DNA from 3 places in the Delftia sp. Cs1-4 genome. Region 1 is predicted to be linked to each of the others. Evidence: predicted binding sites of a transcription regulator. Region 1 holds the regulator's gene; each other region holds the start of a gene.
What was found. The regulator FNR, encoded in region 1, switches genes on or off when oxygen is low (the NO sensors DNR and NnrR bind a similar motif). The targets are predictions, from matches to a motif close to TTGATNNNNATCAA.
Positions count from the first base shown of each region.

Region 2: a site for FNR is predicted at 5,959-5,972, ahead of adhP (alcohol dehydrogenase AdhP). Genes of this name have one in related genera too.
Region 3: a site for FNR is predicted at 1,634-1,647, ahead of DELCS14_RS13680 (COX15/CtaA family protein). Genes of this name have one in related genera too.

Region 1 covers NC_015563.1:4,482,138-4,489,279, forward strand. Annotated here, with positions in the region: gene DELCS14_RS19595 (bifunctional diguanylate cyclase/phosphodiesterase) at 1-622, opposite strand, end outside; gene DELCS14_RS19600 (HD-GYP domain-containing protein) at 619-1,965, opposite strand; gene DELCS14_RS19605 (sulfite exporter TauE/SafE family protein) at 2,035-2,751, opposite strand; gene hemN (oxygen-independent coproporphyrinogen III oxidase) at 2,757-4,139, opposite strand; gene fnr (fumarate/nitrate reduction transcriptional regulator Fnr) at 4,302-5,021, shown strand; gene DELCS14_RS19620 (hypothetical protein) at 5,103-5,390, opposite strand; gene DELCS14_RS19625 (FixH family protein) at 5,570-5,884, opposite strand; gene ccoG (cytochrome c oxidase accessory protein CcoG) at 5,942-7,142, opposite strand, start outside.
Region 2 covers NC_015563.1:4,373,172-4,380,313, forward strand. Annotated here, with positions in the region: gene DELCS14_RS19065 (LysR family transcriptional regulator) at 1-718, shown strand, start outside; gene earP (elongation factor P maturation arginine rhamnosyltransferase EarP) at 724-1,857, shown strand; gene efp (elongation factor P) at 2,020-2,574, shown strand; gene DELCS14_RS19080 (DUF2239 family protein) at 2,728-3,330, shown strand; gene DELCS14_RS19085 (MATE family efflux transporter) at 3,385-4,803, shown strand; gene adhP (alcohol dehydrogenase AdhP) at 4,868-5,896, opposite strand; gene rimO (30S ribosomal protein S12 methylthiotransferase RimO) at 6,047-7,142, opposite strand, start outside.
Region 3 covers NC_015563.1:3,088,857-3,095,998, forward strand. Annotated here, with positions in the region: gene DELCS14_RS13660 (hypothetical protein) at 80-346, opposite strand; gene DELCS14_RS13665 (hypothetical protein) at 343-525, opposite strand; gene DELCS14_RS13670 (hypothetical protein) at 687-1,097, opposite strand; gene DELCS14_RS30990 (hypothetical protein) at 1,150-1,428, shown strand; gene DELCS14_RS13680 (COX15/CtaA family protein) at 1,918-3,117, shown strand; gene cyoE (heme o synthase) at 3,114-4,019, shown strand; gene DELCS14_RS13690 (response regulator transcription factor) at 4,100-4,636, opposite strand; gene DELCS14_RS13695 (ATP-binding protein) at 4,666-5,967, opposite strand; gene DELCS14_RS13700 (SURF1 family protein) at 6,097-6,810, opposite strand; gene cyoD (cytochrome o ubiquinol oxidase subunit IV) at 6,882-7,142, opposite strand, start outside.

The DNA.
Region 1 (7,142 bases):
GCACGTCGGCCGCCTCCATCAGGGGCTGGGCCGACAGCAGCTTCAACTGGCGCGCATAGGATTCGGCATCGCGCACCTGGCTGGCCAGGTGGTCGAGGATGGCCACGTCGTTGCGGCGCACCAGCAGCGCCTCGGGAATGCCCCAGAGCGTGGCAAAGCGGTGATTGAAGGCGCGGATGCGGCCATCGGGATCGCAGACCAGGATGGCGTCGGCCGCGGACTCCAGCGTGGCGCGCAGCTCGCCCAACAGGCTCTCGAACTCGGCCTCGTGCAAGGCCTGCTCGCGCCGGTCCAGCATGCTGACCAGCAGCACCTCGCCGTCGAGCGCGCGCACGCGCATCTCCACGGGCGCCAGCTGGCCATCGGCGCGGCGCACCTCGGCAATGAACTGGGCTCCGGCCTGCCAGTTGAAGGGATCGCTCCAGAAAGCCTGCTGCTGCGGCGTGGCGGCCAGCACCTGCACGGGCAGGCCCGGGGCCGCATCGGCCTCATAGCCGGTGACGGATTCGCTGGCGGCGTTGGCGCGCAGCACCTTCAGGGTGCGCGCATCGATCAGCCACAGGGCCTCCTGCAGTGCATCCAGCAGGCGGGGCCAGGCGCGGTTGAGCGCTTGCTTGTTCAAGACGCCACCTTCGGTGGATCCAACTCCACCGCCCGTTCAAAGTAATAGCAGACACGCCGGCGCGGCGACAGGTAGTCCAGCGCATCGCGCGGCAGCTGCGCGGGCGCCACTCCCCGGCGTATGCCCAGCTCGGGAAACAGCTCCAGCGCCAGCACGGGCGCCTGCGCGGCCGGCACGCCGGCATCGTGCACCATCACCGAGGGCTTGAGCGGGCGTGATGCATTCACGGACATGACCATGGCATGGCGCCCGTCGGTCAGCTCCACCACCGAGCCCGGGGGGAACACACCCATCATGCGGATGAAGCCATTGAGCACGGGCGCGGCGAACTTGTCGCGCAGCCGACTGAACAGCATGGACAGGGCCTCGTGCGGCGTATGCGGCGTCTGTGCATCGCCGGGATTGCACAGGCGATCGTAGGTGTTGACCAGGGCCAGGATCTGGCCCGTGAGTTCCATGTCTTCGGCCACCAGGCTCAGCGGGAACCCCGTGCCGTCGGCCCATTCATGGTGCTGGGCGATGGCCGTGGTGACCTGGGCCGACAGGCCCATGCGCATGGCAATGGCCACGGATTCGCCCACATGGCGCTCGTAGCGCTCGCGCAGGGCGTCGGGCACGGAAGGCTCCAGGGCCAGGCCGTGCATGCCTTCGACACCGGCCACGGGCTTTCCCGCGTCATGCAGCAGCGCCGCCAGGCCCAGGTCGCGCAGCAGCGATTCCTGCAGGCCCAGGGCCCGGCCCAGCAGCAGGCTGAGCACGGTCACGTTGACGGCATGCACGCTCTGGCTGCTGCCCACGCCATCGGACAGCAGGTGAATGGCCACGTCCTGCGGGCCCGCCAGTTCGGCCAGGCAGCCATCGACCAGGGCCTCGGTGGGCATGCGCGCCTGCTCGGGCGCGCTGGCAATGGTGGTCTCTATGGCCACATAGCCGCGCTCCACCTTCTGAAAGCGCGCATTGCAGTCCTCCAGCCGGCCGCGCCAGTCGGGCACGGACAGCAGCAGCGGTGCTGGCGCAGGTTCGGTGGGTGCAGGCTCGGGGGCCACCACGACGGGCGGCAGCTCCTGCGGCGGCGGGGTGCGCACCTCGGCGGGCCAGGTGTCGCTTTTGTGCGGGACACAGCGCACCACCTCCAGGCCCAGGGATTTCAGGGTCTGGATCTGTGCGCTGGAGGTGATCTTGAAGCTGCTGACCGGAAAGGGATGGTTCAGCCACCCAACATCGAGCTGGACAAACATGCCCGGACGGAGGTCTCGGATATCGATGAGGACGGAATGGTTCACGCGCGGCAACGGCCCCGAGGCTGAAGGAATCGGCAATATGTAAGCCGATGATTCGGGCATTATCTCCAGTTCTGAGGGCCTCGCAGCCAATCCGCGGCCCCAGGTGCCAAGTCTGGCCTCAGCTGTTGCTCAACGGCACCAGAGGCTGGGCTTGTAGATCAGGTCCATCCACAGCGCCCAGACGGCCACGCCCACCAGCATCAGGCCGGCCAGGCGCGTGCCCCATTCGGCGCGCAGGCCGTTCAGGCGCTGCCGGCCCAGCCGCCACAGCCAGGGGCCGGCCACCAGCCACAGCCCGCTGCCCACGCCAAAGGCCGCCATGGCCAGCGCGCCCTGCAACGGCCCGCCGCTGAGCGCGGCGACCAGCACGGCCGAATACAGCAGTCCGCAAGGCATGAGCGCCCAGGCATAGCCTGCCGCCAGCGTGCCGCCCGGCGCCGATACCCAGGGCTGCACGCGCCGCCAGGCGGCGCGGCCGGCAGACTCCAGCCAGGCGGGCTGGCGGGCCTGCACCATCATGGCCAGGCCCCAGGCCATCACGGCGACATGGGTCAGTGTCCAGAACGGCTGCAGCGCCGTGGTCTGGCTGGTGAGCCAGGACAGGCTTTCCATGGCCAGGGCCGAGGCAGCGCCCAGGCTGGCATAACCGGCCAGACGGCCGCCGTGGAACAGCGCCGTGCGCAGCCACAGCCGGCTTTGCAATCCATGCACGGCCACCACCTGCGAGCCGCCGCCCTGCCCCGCCCCGCCCGTGACCACGCCGCAGGGCGCAGCGCACATGGCAAGGCAATGGGGCCCGCCGACGAGCCCCATGATCAAAGCGGTCCAGAGGAGCGACAACAGCATGGGGCCTAGATGATCCTCGAAAACCGCGCCCGGTTCTTGTCCGCCTGCAGATATCGGTCAAACAGCATGGCCACGCCGCGCACGAAGTACCAGCCCATGGGCGTGACCTGGAAGCCCTCGTCGCTGATCTGCACCAGGCCCTTGGCCTGCAGGTCCTCCAGGGCCGCCATCTCGGGCGCGAAGTACTCGCGAAAGCCCAGCAGCCATGCCTGCTCCATGGGCTCGAACAGCACGGCGCCCTGGCACATGATGGCCATGATGACGGCGCGGCGCACCAGGTCGTCGCGCGACAGCGCCAGGCCCCGCACCACGGGCAGGTGGCTGGCGTCGATGGCGTCGTAGTACTCCTCCAGCGTCTTGGCGTTCTGGCTGTAGCTGGCACCCACCTTGCCGATGGCCGACACGCCCAGCGCAATCAGGTCGCAGTCGGGCTGGGTGCTGTAGCCCTGGAAGTTGCGGTGCAGCCGGCCCTGGCGCTTGGCCACGGCCAGCGAGTCCTCCGGCAGGGCGAAGTGGTCCATGCCCACATAGACATAACCACCGTCCATGAACGCGGCGATGGAACGCGACAGCATGGCCAGCTTGTCGGCCCCCTGGGGCAGATCCTCGGCCGCAATGCGCCGCTGCGGCTTGAAGCGCTCGGGCAGGTGGGCATAGGCATAGAGCGCGATGCGGTCGGGCCGCAGCGCGTTGACCTGGGCCAGCGTGCGCTCGAAGGATTCGGGCGTCTGCTTGGGCAGGCCGTAGATCAGGTCCACGTTGATGGAGGCAAAGCCCAGCTGCCGCGCGGCCGCCACCAGCTCGAACACCTGCTCGGCCGGCTGCACGCGGTGCACCGCGATCTGCACCTGCTCGTCGAAGTCCTGCACGCCGAAGCTCAGGCGGTTGAAGCCCAGCTCCTTGAGCACGGCCAGGCGCTCGACGCTGACGGTGCGCGGATCGACCTCGATGGAGTACTCGCCACCCGGCTCCAGCTTGAAATGCTCGCGCAACAGGCCCATCAGCGTGCGCAGCTCGTCGTCGGAGAAGAAGGTGGGCGTGCCGCCGCCCAGGTGCAGCTGGCTGACGGCCTGGCCCTTGCCGCAATGGGCCGTATGCAAGGCCATCTCGCGCGCCAGGTAGTCCAGGTAGACGGCAGCGCGATCATGGTGACGCGTCACGATCTTGTTGCAGGCGCAGTAGTAGCAAAGCGACTCGCAAAAGGGCACGTGCACATACAGCGACAAAGGCATGGCACGCGCTGCGGTACTCGATTTGCGTTGTTGCAGCGCCAGGATATAGTCCTCTGCACCAAAGGCCTCGACAAAGCGGTCGGCGGTAGGGAACGAGGTGTATCGGGGCCCCGGTACGTCAAAGCGACGCAGCAGCTCTGGGGTGACAGCGGTCATGGGTTTTTTCCTCTAATACCTCGACTGTGCCGCAGCACATCGGTCATGTCCTTGACTCATATCAAGAGTTGTTTGAGGGACTGCTGCGACAATTTGATCCAACTCATCGCAATCCACGAGGTCACCGCCGGCACGCTGTGTGCCGCTGATGTTTATCACTCCATGAACCTTCAGACCATCAAAGCCTCCTGCTCCAACTGCAACCTGCGCGAACTGTGCATGCCCATGGGCCTGGATGCCGAGCAGATGCAGCGCATCGACGACATCGTGGCCACGCGCCGCAAGGTCAAGCGCGGAGGCCTGCTGTTTCGCAACGGCGAGACATTCACCTCGCTGTACGCCATCCGCACCGGCTTCTTCAAGACCTGCGTGGCCACCGAGGACGGACGCGACCAGGTCACAGGCTTTCAGATGGCCGGCGAGATCATCGGCCTGGACGGCATCGTCAACGACCACCACACCTGCGATGCCGTCGCGCTGGAAGACGCCGAAGTCTGCGTCATGCCCTTCGACAAGCTGGAAGACCTGTCGCGCGAGGTCACGGCCCTGCAAAACCATGTGCACAAGGTCATGAGCCGCGAGATCGTGCGCGAGCACGGCGTGATGCTGCTGCTGGGCAGCATGCGCGCAGAAGAGCGCCTGGCCGCCTTCGTGCTCAACCTGGTGCAGCGCCTGCATGCGCGGGGCTTTTCCAAGTCCGAACTGGTGCTGCGCATGACGCGCGAGGAAATCGGCAGCTACCTGGGCCTGAAGCTGGAGACGGTGAGCCGCACCTTCTCCAAGTTCGCGGACGACAACATCATTGAGGTGCGCCAGCGCCATCTGCGCATCCTGGACACGGAGGCGCTCAAGCGCATCGTCAACAGCCAGCAGTGCCAGTGAGGCTGCAAGGGCGGCAAGCATTCATCCGCCAATGAACAAGGCCCGCGACAGCGGGCCTTGTTCATTGCGGCGGGCTCTCGCTCAGTCCCGCCCCAGCCCCTGCATGGCCAGATCCGGGTCGGGCTCGGAGACCACGCCGTCATTGAGATCGCGGGCCGAGCGACCCAGCATGGTGGTCATCAGGCTGGAGAGCATGGTCACGCCCCAGAAGGCGAAGAAGGCCAGCGTGTAGATGCCCTGGCGCGACCAGCCCAGGTCGCCGAGCCAATGCAGCTCCAGCGGGTCCACAAAGGCAAAAACCAGCATCTCCATCACGGCGGCTGCCAGAAAGGCAGGCCAGGCAATCCACATCCAGCGTTGGGCCAACATCAGCGATCTCCTTGTGCTGTCGAGGGGTCGCCTTCATTGTGCGCCGCGCCAACGCATGGCGCCAAGCCCCGCAGCGCCCTGCACGCCTGTAGGAAACCCTCACCCGTCGCGCATGCCGGAGATGCGATCCGCCATGCAAAAAGGCCGCGACTGCGGCCTCTTGCAGGGGTGCACGGCGATCAGCGGTCCGTGGGGTGATCGTGCGCGGGCGTGGCCGCATGGTTGCGGCCGGTGACGGCGGGCGCCATGCTCTTGGGCACTTCGCGCACGCCATCGGCACGCTCGTTGATCGTGATGCCGTTGCGGTAGTAGTCGGGGTCGATCACGGGATCGGCGCCATTGATGGCGATGATGGCCGTGATCACGGCAGCGACCACCACGGCCGCCGGGCCGGCCACCACCAGCCAGACATGGCCGAACTTCCACCAGGGCTTGCCGGCGTCGGGGTGCGAGGGAGCCTGCGCGGGCGCGGACACTGCGGGACTGGAAGACATGGGAAACCTCTTTCTTTCAGGCGGCAGGCGCGGACCGTGCCGCGCCTGCCAGGAACATCACCGGGGCACCAGGAAGACGGCCTTTTCGGACGCGCGTCCCGCGCCTGAATGCACGGCATCGATATCGAAGAATACGGTGTGCGAGCCCGGCTCGGCCGAACCGTAGGGAATCTGCAGGCGCGCCGCAATGCCGCGCGTCTCGGCCGGGCCGACCTCGACTTCCTGCTCGGACGCCAGCTCCAGCCCATCGAGGCCGTGGGCGCTGATGCGGTAGCGCTGGGCCTGCTCGGTGGCATTCATGATCTGCAGGCGGTAGACATTCTCCAGCTTGCCGCCCGCCACGATGCGCGACAGCGAGGCGCGGTCGCGGATCACGTCCACCTTGACCGACTGGCGCAGCGCCAGGCTCACGATCATGGCCACGCTCAAGCCGATCAGCACGGCCGAGTAGATCAGCACGCGCGGACGGAAGATGCGGCGCAGCACCTGGGCACGCCGCCACAGGCCGGCCATGGCGTTCTGCGTGGTCAGGCGGATCAGGCCGCGCGGGTACTCCATCTTGTCCATGATGGAATTGCAGGCGTCTATGCACAGGCCGCAGCCAATGCATTCGTATTGCAGACCGTTGCGGATGTCGATGCCCACGGGGCAGACCTGCACGCACATCTTGCAGTCGATGCAGTCGCCCAGGCCCTGGGCCTTGTAGTCCACCTTCTTGGTGCGCGGTGCACGCGGCTCGCCCCGGCCCGTGTCGTAGCTGACGATCATGGTGTCCCGGTCGAACATGGCGCTCTGAAAGCGCGCATAGGGGCACATGTACTTGCAGACCTGCTCGCGCATGTAGCCCGCGTTGCCATAGGTGGCAAAGCCGTAGAACAGCACCCAGAACATCTGCCAGCTGCCCTGCAGCGCCAGCAGCTCGCCGCCCAGCTCGCGGATGGGCACGAAGTAGCCCACGAAGGTGAAGCCGGTCCACAGCGCAATGGCGATCCACAGCAACTGCTTGAGCGACTTCTTCCAGGCCTTCTCGAAGGTCCAGCCGTTCTTGTCCAGCCGCATGCGCGCGCTGCGGTCGCCTTCGACCTTGCGCTCCACCCACATGAAGATCTCGGTGTAGACCGTCTGCGGGCACGAGAAGCCGCACCACAGGCGCCCGGCCACGGCCGTGAACAGGAACAATGCCAGCGCCGAGATGATCAGCAGGCCCGCCAGGTAGATGAAGTCCTGCGGGTACAGCACCAGCCCGAAGAGATAGAAG
Region 2 (7,142 bases), 110 kb from region 1:
CAGCGTACCCACGGCCGCCGCCTATGCACTGCTGAACATGGCGCGCGGCGTGCTCAATGACCTGGACGGCATCGGCGAGCAGATGCGCGAGTACGGCAGCGGCCTGCGCGGCCATGTGCGCGTGATGGCCAACATCTCGGCCATCACGCAGTTCCTGCCCTCCCAGCTGCAGCGCTTCCTGGACCAGCACCCGCATGTGGACGTGCGCCTGCAGGAGCGCGTGAGCAGCGACATCGCACGCGCCGTGGCCGACAACGAGGCCGACATCGGCATCCTCAACCAGGGCAGCTACGGAGAGAAGATCCGCCTGCGCCCGTACCGGCGCGATCGCCTCATCGTCATCGTGCCCCAGGGCCATGCGCTGGTACGGCGGCGCTCGCTGCGGCTGGCTCAGGTGCTGGATCATGACCTGGTGGGCATGCACGCGGGCAGCGCGCTCAACCACCAGATCACGCGCGCCGCGGCCGACCTGGGCCTGCAGCCCCGGCTGCGCATGAAGGTCACGGGCTATGACGCGCTGTGCCTGATGGTGGCCTCGGGCCTGGGCGTCGGCATCCTGCCCGAAGGCAGCGCACGCCTGTACCTGGGCGCCCTGCCGCTGCGCTGCATTGCGCTGGACGAGCCCTGGGCCGAGCGCCAGCTGATGCTGTGCGTGCGCTCGCAAGAGGCACTGCCGCCAGTGGCGCAGTTGCTGGTCGAACACCTGTGCGAACCCTGATTCCCATGCTTGCCTTCAAACCCATCCCCCCGGCCCCTCTGCCAGAGCAGGCCGTTGCACGGACCTGGGACATCTTCTGCCAGGTCATAGACAACTTTGGCGACATCGGCGTGTGCTGGCGCGCGGCGGCCGACCTGGCTTCACGCGGCCAGCGCGTGCGGCTGTGGATGGACGACGCCAGCGCCCTGGCCTGGATGGCTCCCCGGCCCCACCCGGCCGGGCTCAGCGTGCACGGCTGGCCCACGCAGGCGCAGGACAACCCGCAGGCCGTGGGCGATGTGGTCATCGAGGCCTTCGGCTGCGAGATCCCGCCGCCCTTCCTGGCAGCCATCGCGCGCCGGGCACCGCTGTGGATCAACCTCGAATACCTGTCGGCAGAGGACTATGTGGAGCGCTGCCACCGCCTGCCCTCGCCGCTGATGTCGGGGCCGGCTGCGGGGTTGACGCGCTGGTTCTTCTACCCGGGCTTCACGGCCGCCACGGGCGGCCTGCTGCGCGAGCCGGACCTGGCCGCGCGCCAGGCAGCCTTTGCTTCCGAGGGCCGGCAGGCCTGGCGCACACGCCACGGCATAGGCACCGGCGATTGCGCCATCTCGCTGTTCTGCTACGAGCCCCCTGCCCTGCCTCAATGGCTGGCCCAACTGCATGCAGCGCCCCCTGCGCCGCGGGCCACGCATTTGCTGGTGACCCCGGGGCGCGCAGCCGCCGCCGTGCAACAGGCCATAGCAAGCGTGCCCGCCACGAAACAAGGCGCGGTGACCCGGCATGCGCTGCAGCCCTGCCCCCAACCTCAGTTCGATGAAATGCTCTGGGCCTGCGACCTGAACCTGGTGCGTGGCGAGGATTCGCTGGTACGTGCGCTGTGGGCGGGCCAGCCGCTGGTCTGGCACATCTATCCCCAGCACGACGACGCCCATCACGACAAGCTCGACGCCTTTCTTGACTGGCTGCAGGCACCGGCCAGCCTGCGCGCCTTCCACCATGCCTGGAACGGCATGGCACCGGCAAGCACCCTGCCCGCAATCACGCCTGCGCTGCTGCAGCAATGGCAGGAATGCGTGCAGGCGGCACGCCTGCGGCTGCTGCAACAGACCCCATTGATTGAGCAGCTACAAGCTTTCGTGACCGAAAAAAGCTAGAATGCACGTTTTGCCTCCCTGGAGGCGCCGCTGCGGGCGACCGCCAGCCGGCCGCCATCGACCAACCAGGGTTGCACCCGCCGCGGAACTGCGGCAGGCGCACCGTCCCAGCGACTTCGCTTGCCTGCCCTGTTGAGCGGCTCAACCTCAGCCAAGCAAGCTATGAAAATCGCTCAAGAAATCCGCGCCGGCAACGTGATCATGCACGGCAAGGACCCGATGATCGTCCTGAAGACCGAATACGCTCGCGGTGGCCGCGGCGCCGCCACCGTCCGCATGAAGCTCAAGTCCCTGCTGGGCAACATGGGCACCGAAGTCGTCTTCAAGGCCGACGACAAGATCGACAACGTGATCCTGGACAAGAAGGAGTGCACCTACTCCTACTTCGCCGATCCGATGTACGTGTGGATGGATGCCGACTTCAACCAGTACGAAGTGGAAGCCACCAACATGGGTGACGCCATCAACTACCTGGAAGACGGCATGGAAGCCGAAGTCGTGTTCTACGACGGCAAGGCCATCTCCTGCGAACTGCCCACTTCCGTGGAACGCGAAATCACCTGGACCGAACCCGCCGTCAAGGGCGACACATCGGGCAAGGTGCTCAAGCCTGCCAAGATTGCCACCGGCTTCGAAGTGCCCGTGCCCCTGTTCGTGAGCCAGGGCGACAAGATCGAAATCGACACCCGCACGGGCGAGTACCGCAAGCGCGTCTAAACAACGCCTGCAGTTCCCTCTGCGAAGCCCCTGGCAGTCTCTGCCAGGGGCTTTTTCTTTGGGCGCGCGGTATCCACGCAGGTATTTACCCGGATTTAATTGACTTGTGGATTTTACCCGGCTAATATCCTCCGCATGACTACCGACTCTTGCATGGCGGGCGCCGAGCCCGCACCCAGCTACACCATCTTCCAGGGCCATGGCCGTCTGCTCCAGGGGGACAGGCCTGCCGTCCTGCAGTTCCTGCAAAGCCATGAACAACAAGCGCAGGGCAGTGGATCGGCACCGCCGTTGTGGGTTTTCGACGACCACAGCGGCATGCGGCTGGACCTGGACTGGCGCAGCGAGCTGGCCTCAGCGCCTGCCCCCGCCGAAGCCGCCGCCCCGCGCAGCGTGGGCCGCCCCAAGCTGGGCGTGGTGGCACGCGAAGTCACCTTGCTGCCACGGCACTGGGAATGGCTGAACCGCCAGCCCGGCGGCGCCTCCGGCGCACTGCGCAGGCTGGTGGACGAGGCGCGCGGCAAGCACGCCGCACAGGATGCCGTGCGCGCCGCCACCGAAGCCGTCTACCGCTTCATGAGCGAGATGGCGGGCGACCTGCCCCATTTCGAGGACGCCAGCCGCGCCCTGTTTGCACGCCAGGCCGAAGCCTTCGCACAGCACACCGCCACCTGGCCCGAGGATGTGCGAAGCTATCTGCAGCAACTGGGCGGCCCCGTGTGGGCGGGCTCACCTGCGGCGCCAGCCCAGGACTGAAGACCTGACCCGGCCCGACCTCACTGCTTTTCTCGTCGCATTACCAGACACAACATGACGAAACCAACCGACCCCCTGCCCCAGGCCGCCGCGCCTGCCGCATCCAGCCACGGCGGGCCGCCCATTGCCGGCAGCCAGCCGTTGTGGCGCACCTTTCTGGTGTTCCTGGGCCCCATGGTGCTGGCCAACATCCTGCAATCGCTGTCGGGCACCATCAACAGCGTCTTCATTGGCCAGATGCTGGGCGTGCAGGCGCTGGCCGCCGTCGCGGCCTTCTTTCCGGTGATGTTCCTCTTCATCGCCTTCGTGATCGGCCTGGGCGCGGGCTCCTCGGTGCTGATCGGCCAGGCCTACGGCGCGCGCATGCATGACAAGCTGCGCGCGATTGCGGGCACGGCCATGTGCATAGGACTGCTGTTCGGCGCCATCGTGGCCCTGTTCGGCGGGCTGTTCACCGAGCCGCTGATGCGGTTGCTGGGCACGCCGCCCGACATCATGGAGCAGGCCACGCTGTACTCGCGCATCGTGCTGCTGGGCATGCCGGGGCTGTTCGTGTTCCTGCTGGCCACCTCGCTGCTGCGCGGCGTGGGCGACACGGTCTCGCCCATGCTGGCCCTGCTGATCTCCACGGGCACGGGCCTGGCCTGCACCCCGGCGCTGATCGCGGGCTGGGCCGGCCTGCCGCGCCTGGGCGTGGCCAGCGCGGGCGTGTCCATGATCCTGGGCTTCACACTGGCGCTGGCCTGGCTGGGCTGGCGGCTGCGCCGCATCGGCAGCCCGCTGGCACCCAATGCCGCGCTGTGGAAGGCCATGCGCATTGACCGGACCCTGCTCAAGAGCATCCTGCGCGTGGGCATTCCCACGGGCGTGCAGATGATTGCCTCGTCCATGGCCGGGCTGGTCGTCGTGTCGCTGGTCAACGGCTTCGGCTCCAGCGCCACGGCCGCCTATGGCGCGGTCAACCAGATCAACTCGTTTGCGCAGTTTCCCGTGATCTCGGTGGCCATCACGGCCTCCATCCTCGGAGCCCAGGCCATCGGCGCGGGACGCAGCGAGCGCCTGGGAGCCATCACGGCCACGGCCATCCGCATGAACCTGGCATTGGGCGCCGCCCTGGCCCTGATCGGCAGCCTGTTCGCACGGCCGCTGCTGGGCATGTTCATCACCGATGAGCAGGTGCTGGTGCTGGCCATCGAGCTGCTGTACATCGTGCTGTGGAGCGGCCTGCTGCTGGGCTGCTTCATCGCCCTGTCGTCCATCATGCGCGCCAGCGGCGATGTGGTCATTCCCACGGCCATCACCATCACGGTTCTCGCCGTGCTGGAGCTGCCCATGGCCTGGTGGCTGAGCCGCGGCTTCGGGCTGATGGGGATCTGGATGGCGCTTCCGCTGTCCTACACCCTGACGCTGTGCCTTCAGACCGCCTACTACAAGCTGGTCTGGAAGAAGCGCCCGATCCGCCGCATGGTGTAGGGCGTGCGCCATGCAAAACAGGCTTCCCGAGGGAAGCCTGTTTTTTTTTGGGGTGGGCAAGGCGTCAGGCGTTCAGGTCCAGCACCACGCGCCCTTCGATCTTGCCTTCATGCATGCGCGCGAAGATGTCGTTGATGTTCTCCAGCCGGTCGGTGGACACGGTGGCCTTGACCTTGCCCATGGCCGCGAAGTCCAGCGACTCCTGCAGGTCCAGCCGCGTGCCCACGATGGAGCCGCGCACCGTCACGCCGCTGAGCACCATGTTGAAGATGGGCAGCGGAAAGCTGCCGGGCGGCAGGCCGTTGAGCGACACCGTGCCGCCGCGCCGCACCATGCCCAGCGCCTGCTCGAAGGCCTTGGGCGATACCGCCGTCACCAGGGCGCCGTGTGCGCCGCCAATCTCCTTTTTCAGGTAGGCCGCAGGGTCCGTGGTCATGGCGTTGACCGTGACCTGTGCGCCCAGGCGCCTGGCCAGCGCCAGCTTGTCGTCATCCACGTCCACCGCCGCCACGTTCAGGCCCATGGCCTTGGCATATTGCACGGCCATGTGACCCAGGCCGCCGATGCCCGAGATCACCACCCAGTTGCCGGGCTTGGTGTCCGTGACCTTCAGGCCCTTGTAGACGGTGACGCCCGCGCACAGCACGGGTGCGATCTCGATGAGGTCCACGCTGCCCGGCAGCAGACCCACGAAGTTGGCATCGGCCAGCGCGTACTGCGCAAAGCCGCCGTTGACGGAGTAGCCGGTGTTCTTTTGCTGCTCGCACAGCGTCTCCCAGCCGCCCAGGCAATGCTCGCAATGGCCGCAGGCCGTGTAGAGCCAGGGAATGCCGACGCGGTCGCCCTCCTTCACATGGGTGACGCCCGCGCCCACGGCGGCCACATAGCCCACGCCTTCGTGGCCAGGGATGAAAGGCGGATTGGGCTTGACGGGCCAGTCGCCCTGAGCCGCATGCAGGTCGGTATGGCAGACGCCGCAGGCCTCGATCTTCACCAGCACATGGCCGGGATCGGGCCGGGGCACCGGGACTTCCTCGATGGTGAGCGGCTTGCCAAACTCCCGCACCACGGCGGCCTTCATGGTCCTGTTCATTCGCGCCATCCTTTCTTTGCGTCAAAGTAGGTACAGCATTTCAGCGAAGCGACCTGAACGCCTTGATCAAAATCAGGCCTTGGACCATCAAGGACAAAAAAAGCGGGCAAGGAAAACCTTGCCCGCTTTTCAGGGATGCGAATGCAGGCCTTACACAGGCTGGCCCACCAGGTCGTGGCCCTGCGTGCCCACGATGCGCGCCTTCACGAAGTCGCCCACCTTGTAGGTCTTGCTGGCCTTCTCGGGCGGCAGCAGGTGCACCAGGCCGTCGATCTCGGGCGCATCGGCATAGCTGCGGCCCACGCCACCCTTCTTGCCCAGGCCCACGGACTTGTCCACCAGCACCTGCATGGTCTGGCCCACGCGCTTTTGCAGGCGCGCAGTGGAAACCTCTTCGGCCACGGCCATGAAGCGCGCACGGCGCTCCTCACGCACTTCCAGGGGCAGCATGCCGGGAATCTCGTTGGCGGCAGCGCCTTCGACCGGGCTGTAGGCAAAGCAGCCCGCGCGGTCGATCTGCGCCTCGCGCAGGAACTGCAGCAGGTGCTCGAACTCCTGCTCGGTCTCGCCGGGGAATCCCGCGATGAAGGTGGAACGGATCACCAGATCCGGGCAGATCTCGCGCCAGCGCTGCAGGCGCTCCAGGTTCCTCTCGCCGTTGGCGGGGCGCTTCATGCGCTTCAAGACATCGGGATGGCTGTGCTGGAAGGGCACGTCCAGATAGGGCAGCACGCGGCCCGTGGCCATGAACGGAATGATCTCGTCCACGCTGGGGTACGGATAGACATAGTGCAGGCGCACCCAGGCGCCATAGGGCTCGGCGATCTCGGCCAGCGTCTGCACCAGTTCGAGCATGCGCGTCTTGACCGGTTTTCCGTCCCAGAAGCCCGTGCGGTACTTCACGTCCACGCCATAGGCCGAGGTGTCCTGGCTGATCACCAGCAGCTCCTTGACGCCACCCTCGAACAGCGCACGCGCCTCCTTGAGCACATCGCCCACGGGACGCGAAACCAGGTCGCCGCGCATGGAGGGAATGATGCAGAAGGTGCAGCGGTGGTTGCAGCCCTCGGAAATCTTCAGGTAGGCGTAGTGCCTGGGCGTGAGCTTGATGCCCGCCTCGCCAAAGGCGCCCGGCACCAGGTCGATGAAGGGATCGTGCGGCTTGGGCAGATGGGTGTGGACGGCGTTCATCACCTCCTGCGTGGCGTGCGGCCCGGTCACGGCCAGCACGCTGGGGTGCACTTCC
Region 3 (7,142 bases), 1.4 Mb from region 1:
CAGGATGTGAGGGTATACAGCAGCCCGGGCTCGGTTGGCTTCACGCTTGAAGGCTCTTTCCGCTGCTGCCGTGTGACAGCTACTTGACCCACATCAACTGCACCGCCACGGCCAGGGCGATGGCCAGCAGCCCCAGCAGCACGGCCATTGCCACGACGGTGACCGCCCTGCGGCGCTTTGCCTTGCGTGGGTTGCGCAAACGGGGCGGGGTGGGAGGGGGCTGCGTGGCATCCAGGGCCGCAATTCTTGCCAGCCAGTCTTCGGCTGTGGGCAAGGTGGAAGTGGGCGATGCGCAGGGTGAGGCGGGGGGCGATGCGGGTGGTGAGACGGGCTTGCCACGGTTCATGGCCCCAGCTCCTGACGCATCTCTTCAAGCACCTGCACGGCGCCCTGGATTATGGCCAGCCTGTGCTGCAGCGCAGCCTTTTGGGCCTGCAGCCGGTCCAGCTGCTCGGCGACCAGCGCCTCGTCGGCCCGCAGCTTCTTCAGCCGCTCCTGTATGGCCTCCATTTCCGGGGCGCTCATCTGCCAATCCTCCAGCATCGAAGGGCGCCGAGCGTGGCCCGGACCCTTCTCACAATTCACACGAATGCCGGCAATTATCTGTGCGCCTTAGTGATTGGCTATGAATGAATTGACATAGATTGTCATCGACCGGCGCAGAAGGCCGAAGGCTGTGCAGTTGTTCAAAGCAGCCAGGTCCTGTTGGGCCGGTTGCCGTCGATTTCCACAAGTCCTGCGTCCTGCAGTATGGGCAGGATGTAGGTGATCACCACGGCCGCGTTGTCGTTGGCCTGTTTGGCCGCAAAGCCCAGAAAGCCGGGCCGGTGCTGGCTGGAGGCCACGATGCAGGGCCGCTCGGCGCCGTGATGCTCCTGGGCCAGATGGCGCAGCACGGCGCCGAAGGCTTCCCGCCTTATGCGCACCGTGTTGCCCTTGTGCGTTCTGACTTCCAGGCCGCTGTCGCTGCGGCGGATGACAGTGAAGGACGCGGTGCGTCCCTTGTCGGGCGTCTTCAGGGGCTTGTCCTGGGCGATGCCGTCCCAGAAGGCATTGAAATCGTTGTTGGAGAGCACGCGCACGAAAAAGAGGTCCATTGCCTGGAGGTTTTCTTGGACGTGGAGTCTCCCTGGCTTCGACTGGCCGAAGATGAGCAAATCTGAGCAGTTCCGCTCAATGCGCGAGAAATTTGAGGAAGATCCGGCCTTGCCGCGTTCTGACCTCGGTCCCTTCGATAAAGCCCATCAGTCTGGCCGAACCGTCCATGGAGTACAGCGCCGGTCCATCGATGCGGTAGATGGGCCTGGTCCCGCAACGGACGAATTCATCGCCTTCGACACGCCCGATTTCGTTTCCGTGCCCATCAAGCACAGTCCACGAGCCTCCTGCAATCATGGCCTCACCCGGCAGTTGCCGGTTCCCAAGTGAAACCACCAATCTAAGGAACGCGAGGTATCTGAATCTGAGCGAATCTGAGCAGTCGTGTAAAGCTGGGCCGCCGACGCCTTGGGCAGGGTCCTGTGGAAATTCGTGTGCGCCAGGCCCAAGCCGCATCGCACCGGCCAAAAGAAGCTGGCTGCGATCTAGGGGCACTGCATGCGTGGGCGATTGAGCGGTTCGCAGCCAAGTAGAATTGTTTCATATCAAAGACATGCTGCTCTGAAAGTTGCAGCGACCGGGCCCGCTTGGCGGGCCTTGTGCATGGGGCGCGGTCCCGCAGCCGGTATCTGGGTGCATGTCCTGATTCTCTGTAGGCCCGGCCTGCGATCCAATCTCGCGCATGGGGCTGAGCCTTCTCGTCAAATTGCTCTCATTTATGAAGATCTGCTGTCGCCAACCGGATGCGCCTGCGGCATTGCCTTTCGGCTTGCCCGGGGGCCATGCCGTGTGGTGCACGCCGCGCTGCGGAGGGCGGGCGTGAGCGAACAGGCGCTGTACGATCTGGCCCCCGTTCTGGAGCTGATGCTGCTGGGCCTGTTGCTGGCGCTGGGCCCCCTGGCCTGGGTGTGGCTGCGCAACCGCAGCGGCGGCTCGCTCAAGCGGCTGCAGGCGCTGTCGGTGCTCACGCTGTTCCTGACCTTCGATCTGGTGCTGTTCGGCGCCTTCACCCGCCTGACCGATTCCGGCCTGGGCTGCCCCGACTGGCCGGGCTGCTATGGCAGCGCCAGCCCCATGGGCGCCCGCGCGCAGATTGCTGAGGCCCAGGCCGCCATGCCCACCGGGCCGGTGACGCATGGCAAGGCATGGATAGAGATGGTCCACCGCTATCTGGCCACCACCGTCGGCGTGCTCATCATCGCCATGACCATCATGGCCTGGCGGCGCGCGCGGCGCCTGGGCAGGGCGGGTGGCGCAGGGGCCGAGCGTACAGGGGCGGAGGGCACAGGCGGTGCCCTGAGTCCGTGGTGGCCCACGCTGGCGCTGTTCTGGGTCTGCCTGCAGGGCGCCTTTGGCGCCTGGACCGTGACCATGAAGCTTTTTCCGGCCATCGTGACCCTGCACCTGCTGGGCGGCACGGGGCTGCTGGCCTTGCTGTGCGTGCCCGCCGTGGGGCTGAGCCGTGCTGCGCGTCAGCAAGGGGCGACCGTGATTTCACCCGCGCTGCGCGCGGGGCTGTGGCTGGGTCTTGCGCTGCTGGTGCTGCAGGTGGCGCTGGGCGGCTGGGTCAGCACCAACTATGCGGTGCTGGCCTGCAGCAGTTTCCCGACCTGCCAGGGCAGCTGGTGGCCGGCCATGGATTTTTCGCAGGCGCTGCAGATCTGGCGTCCGCTGGGCCTGCTGCAGGACGGCAGCAACATCAGCTTTGCGGGCCTCACGGCCATCCACTATCTGCACCGCCTGGCGGCCTATGTGGTGGTGGCTGCGCTGGCCGGGCTGTGGTGGCGTTTGGGTGAAGTGCCCGCACTGGCGTTGCAGCGCCGCGTGCTGGGTGCATTTTTGGTGCTGCAGGTGCTGACAGGCCTGTCGAACGTGGTGCTCGATTGGCCGCTGGTGGCCGCGGTGCTGCATACGGGCGGCGCAGCTGCGCTGGTGACCGTGATTGTTTGGTGCCTGGCGGCCAGCCGCCCGGGCGCACTGCGGGACGGTCTGCCGGTTGCCCGTGGAGAGATTGCATGAGTAAACAAGCTTCCCTGAGTGTCGAGCCCTCGCGCTGGACACAGTTCTATGCCCTGACCAAGCCGCGTGTGGTGCAACTGATCGTGTTCTGCGCACTGATCGGCATGGTGCTGGCCGTGCCGGGCTGGCCCAACGCCGACCAGTGGCTGCACATGGCGCTGGCCTGCCTGGGCATCTGGCTGGTGGCGGGCGCGGCGGCCGCCTTCAACTGCCTGGTGGAGCGCCATATCGATGCGCGCATGAAGCGCACCTCCTGGCGGCCCACGGCGCGCGGCGAGCTGAGCAGCCAGCAGGCGCTGGCCTTCTCGGCCATCCTGTGCACGCTGGGCGCGCTGGTGCTGCTGCTGTGCACCAACCCGCTGACCATGTGGCTGACGCTGGCCACCTTCGTGGGCTATGCCGTGATCTACACGGTGATCCTCAAGCCTGCCACGCCGCAGAACATCGTGATCGGCGGTGCCTCCGGTGCCATGCCGCCCGTGCTGGGCTGGGCCGCGATGACGGGCCAGGTCGGTCCCGAGGCGCTGATCCTGTTCCTCATCATCTTCCTGTGGACGCCGCCCCATTTCTGGGCGCTGGCGCTGTACCGCGTGGAAGACTACCGCCAGTCCGGCCTGCCCATGCTGCCCGTGACGCATGGCAGCGAGTACACGCGGCTGCAGATCCTGCTGTATACGGTGATCCTGTTTGCGGCCTGCATGCTGCCCTTCATGTACGGCATGAGCTCCTGGCTGTACCTGGTGGTGGCCGTGGTGCTGAGCGTGGGCTTCTGTGCCTATGCCTTTGCACTGTGGCGCAATTACTCGGACCAGCTGTCGCGCAAGACCTTCCGCTTCTCGCTGATCCACCTGAGCGTGCTGTTCCTGGCGCTGCTGATCGATCACTACCTCTGGCTGGGCTGATGGGTTGATGGCCCGAGGGCCATGGCCGCGCAATGAAAAACCGGGCCCTTGAGGCCCGGTTTGTCTTGGTGACTGCCGCCTTACTTGATCTGCCGCTTCTCCAGCTTGCGCGCCAGCGTGCGCCGGTGCATGCCCAGGCGGCGGGCGGCTTCGGAGATGTTGAAATCGCTCTCGGCCAGGGTTTCGTGGATGTGTTCCCACTCCAGCGTCTTGATGGAGGTGGGGTTGCGTGACAGTTCCACGTCGGTGCGGCCTTCGAGGCGGCCGAAGGCGGCCTCGATATCGTCGGTGTTGGAGGGCTTGGCCAGATAGTGGCATGCGCCTAGCTTGACCGCCTCCACGGCCGTGGCAATGCTGGCATAGCCTGTGAGCACGACGATCAGCGCCTCGGGGCTGTGCTGGTGCAGCATCTGCACGCAGCTCAGGCCCGACGCGTTGCCCGCCAGCTTGAGGTCCATGACGGCGTATTGCGGCGAGTGCGTCTGCAGCAGCTCGCGCACTTCCTCGGCGCTGGCGGCCTGCAGCACGCGGTAGCCGCGCCGCTCGAACGAGCGCGTCAGCGTGCGCGCAAAGGTCGCATCGTCTTCAACCAGCAGCAGGAGGCGGGAGCTGTCCATGGGCGATTCGGGTTCCTGTGGGCGCCGCTTCAGGCGCCGGGTTCAATGGCAATCGATGACAAGGGCAGGCGGATCTCCACCTCACTGCCCCGCGGCGGGGTGTTCCTCACCTGAACGCGTCCGCCCAGCGAGCGCGCCACGTTGAGCACCAGGAAGAGGCCCAGCCCCCGGCCCGGGCGCTCCGTCTTGGTGGAGATATGGCGCTGGCCCAGCTGTTCCAGCACGGCGGGAGCAAAGCCCGGTCCCTTGTCGCGCACCGTGATGCACAGCATGCCGGTGCGCACGGCCAGGTGCAGCGCCACATGGCGGGGGGAGGCTTCGGCCGCATTGTCGAGCACATTGCAAACCATTTGCTGCAACGCGGTATCGGAAAGAATGGGGAAGTCCTCGTCGGCCTGGACATAGTCGAAATGCTCCACGGCGTGGCGTGACTGCCAGTGCGCGACCACGCCGTCCATGAAGGCGCGCAGCGTGGTGGCCTGTGGCGCATCGGCGCGGGTCTCGCCGGCCGACATGAGCACGCTGGAGACGATGGACTTGCAGCGCAGCAGCTGCTGCTGCATTTCCTGCAGGTCGGCCAGCAGGTCGGGGTCTTGCGTGATGGCGGGCATGCGCTGCCAGTCGCCCAGGATGACGGACATGGTGGACAGCGGCGTGCCCAGCTCGTGCGCCGCGCCCGTGGCCAGCAGGCCCATGCGCACGATGTGCTCTTCTTCGCTGGCACGCTGGCGCATGTTGGCCAGCCGTGCGTCACGCCGGCGCAGGTTGGAGACGATGCGGCGCAGGAAGACGACCAGCAGCACCGTGGTCAGCCCGAAGCTGATCAGAATGCCGCTCACGTACAGGCCGGGCAGCCCGTCCGGTCCCGCCGCGCCAATGGGCAGGGGCCAGTGCACGATGGCCAGCACCAGGGTGCACAGCGAGGTGCTGGCAACAATGATCCAGGCGTGCACGGGCCTGAGCAGCACGGCGCCCAGAATGCCCTGCAGCAGGAACAGGTAGATGAAGGGATTGCTGGCGCCGCCGCTCAAATACAGCTGTATGGCCAGTGCCAGCACGTCGGCCAGCAAGGCCAGGAACAGGTTGCGCGCCGAGATCTGGCGGCGGTGGCTGCGGTACCAGTAGATGTAGCCAAGATTGGTGAAGACGCTGGCCATCAGCACCAGGGCCATGGCCGGCAGCGGCAGGGTGATGCCGAAGCCGTAGTGCACCAGGGAGATGGTGATCACCTGCCCGACCACGGCAAACCAGCGCAGCTGTATCAGCAGCTGCATGTTCTGGCGTTCGGTGGTGCGCTCGACGCGGAACAGGGACTCTGAAGGCGAATTCACGCGGGCGATTGTGCGCTACCGCAGGCAGCCGTGGCGCGGCAGGGTCTTGTAGAGGACTGGCGTAAAAAAGGCCACCGATGTCATCGGTGGCCTTGTTGCCTGCAGCGACGGCTTTACGGCCTTACGGTTTTACGGCTTGCTGCTTGCCTGCCGGTCATTGCGCCTGACCAGCCAGGCCGCGCCGACCACCATCAGCGCCAGCCCGTACCAGGTCAGCGCATAGACCAGATGGCTGTTGGGGAAGCGGATCACGGTCATGCCCGGGCGCGGCCAGGTGCCGTCCGCCACGGGCTGGCCCGGCAGGCCTGCGTCGATGAAGTAGGGGGCTGCATGGTCCAGGCCCTGGGCCTGTGCAATGGCCGCCACATCGCGCGAGAACCAGCGCTGCTGCGCGGGATCGTTCTCGCGCAGGAAGCCGCCGCGCGGCTCGCTGATGCGCAGCAGGCCGGCCACCGTCACCGGATCCTGGGGCGCCTGTGCGGGCTGATCCTGCCAGCGTGCGCGCTGCGCTGTGGGAATGAAGCCCCGGTTCACCAGCACCTGGTTGCCGTTGTCCATCTGCAGCGGCGTCAGCACCCAGAAGCCGGCACCCAATTCGGTCACGGCCTGGGTCAGCACGGTCTTGCCGGCCAGCCAGTGGCCGCTGGCCTGCACGGCGCGGTACTCGTGGTCGGCGGCCGTGATCTGCGGCCATTCGGCGGGCGGGGGCAGGGCAGCGGGCGCGGCGTGCACGCGCTGGTCCACGCGCTCTATCAAGTCCAGCTTCCAGGCACGGCGCTGGACCTGCCAGCTGCCCAGGAAGATGAAGCCCAAAAACAAGGCGATGCCCACCGAGATGAGCATCGCCTGAGCGAGTGGGCCACGCCGGCGCGATGCGCCGGCGTGGCTGGAGGGCCCGGAGTTTCCGGATGCGGTCAAGGCGTGACCGAGGCCGGAGCCGTCTGCGCGGCAGGGTCGGCCGGCATGGTGTGCTGGGGCATCATGTTGGTGTTCATGTGGAACATGACCCACAGGGTGCCCGCAATGCCGATGGCCACGAAGACCACGGTGAAGATGGTGGACAGCAGGGTCCAGCCGCCTTCGATCTTGCCGTTCATGTGCAGGAAGAAGACCATGTGGACCAGGATCTGCACCACGGCGAAGCCGCCGAGCACCATTACGGCCGTTGCACGGTC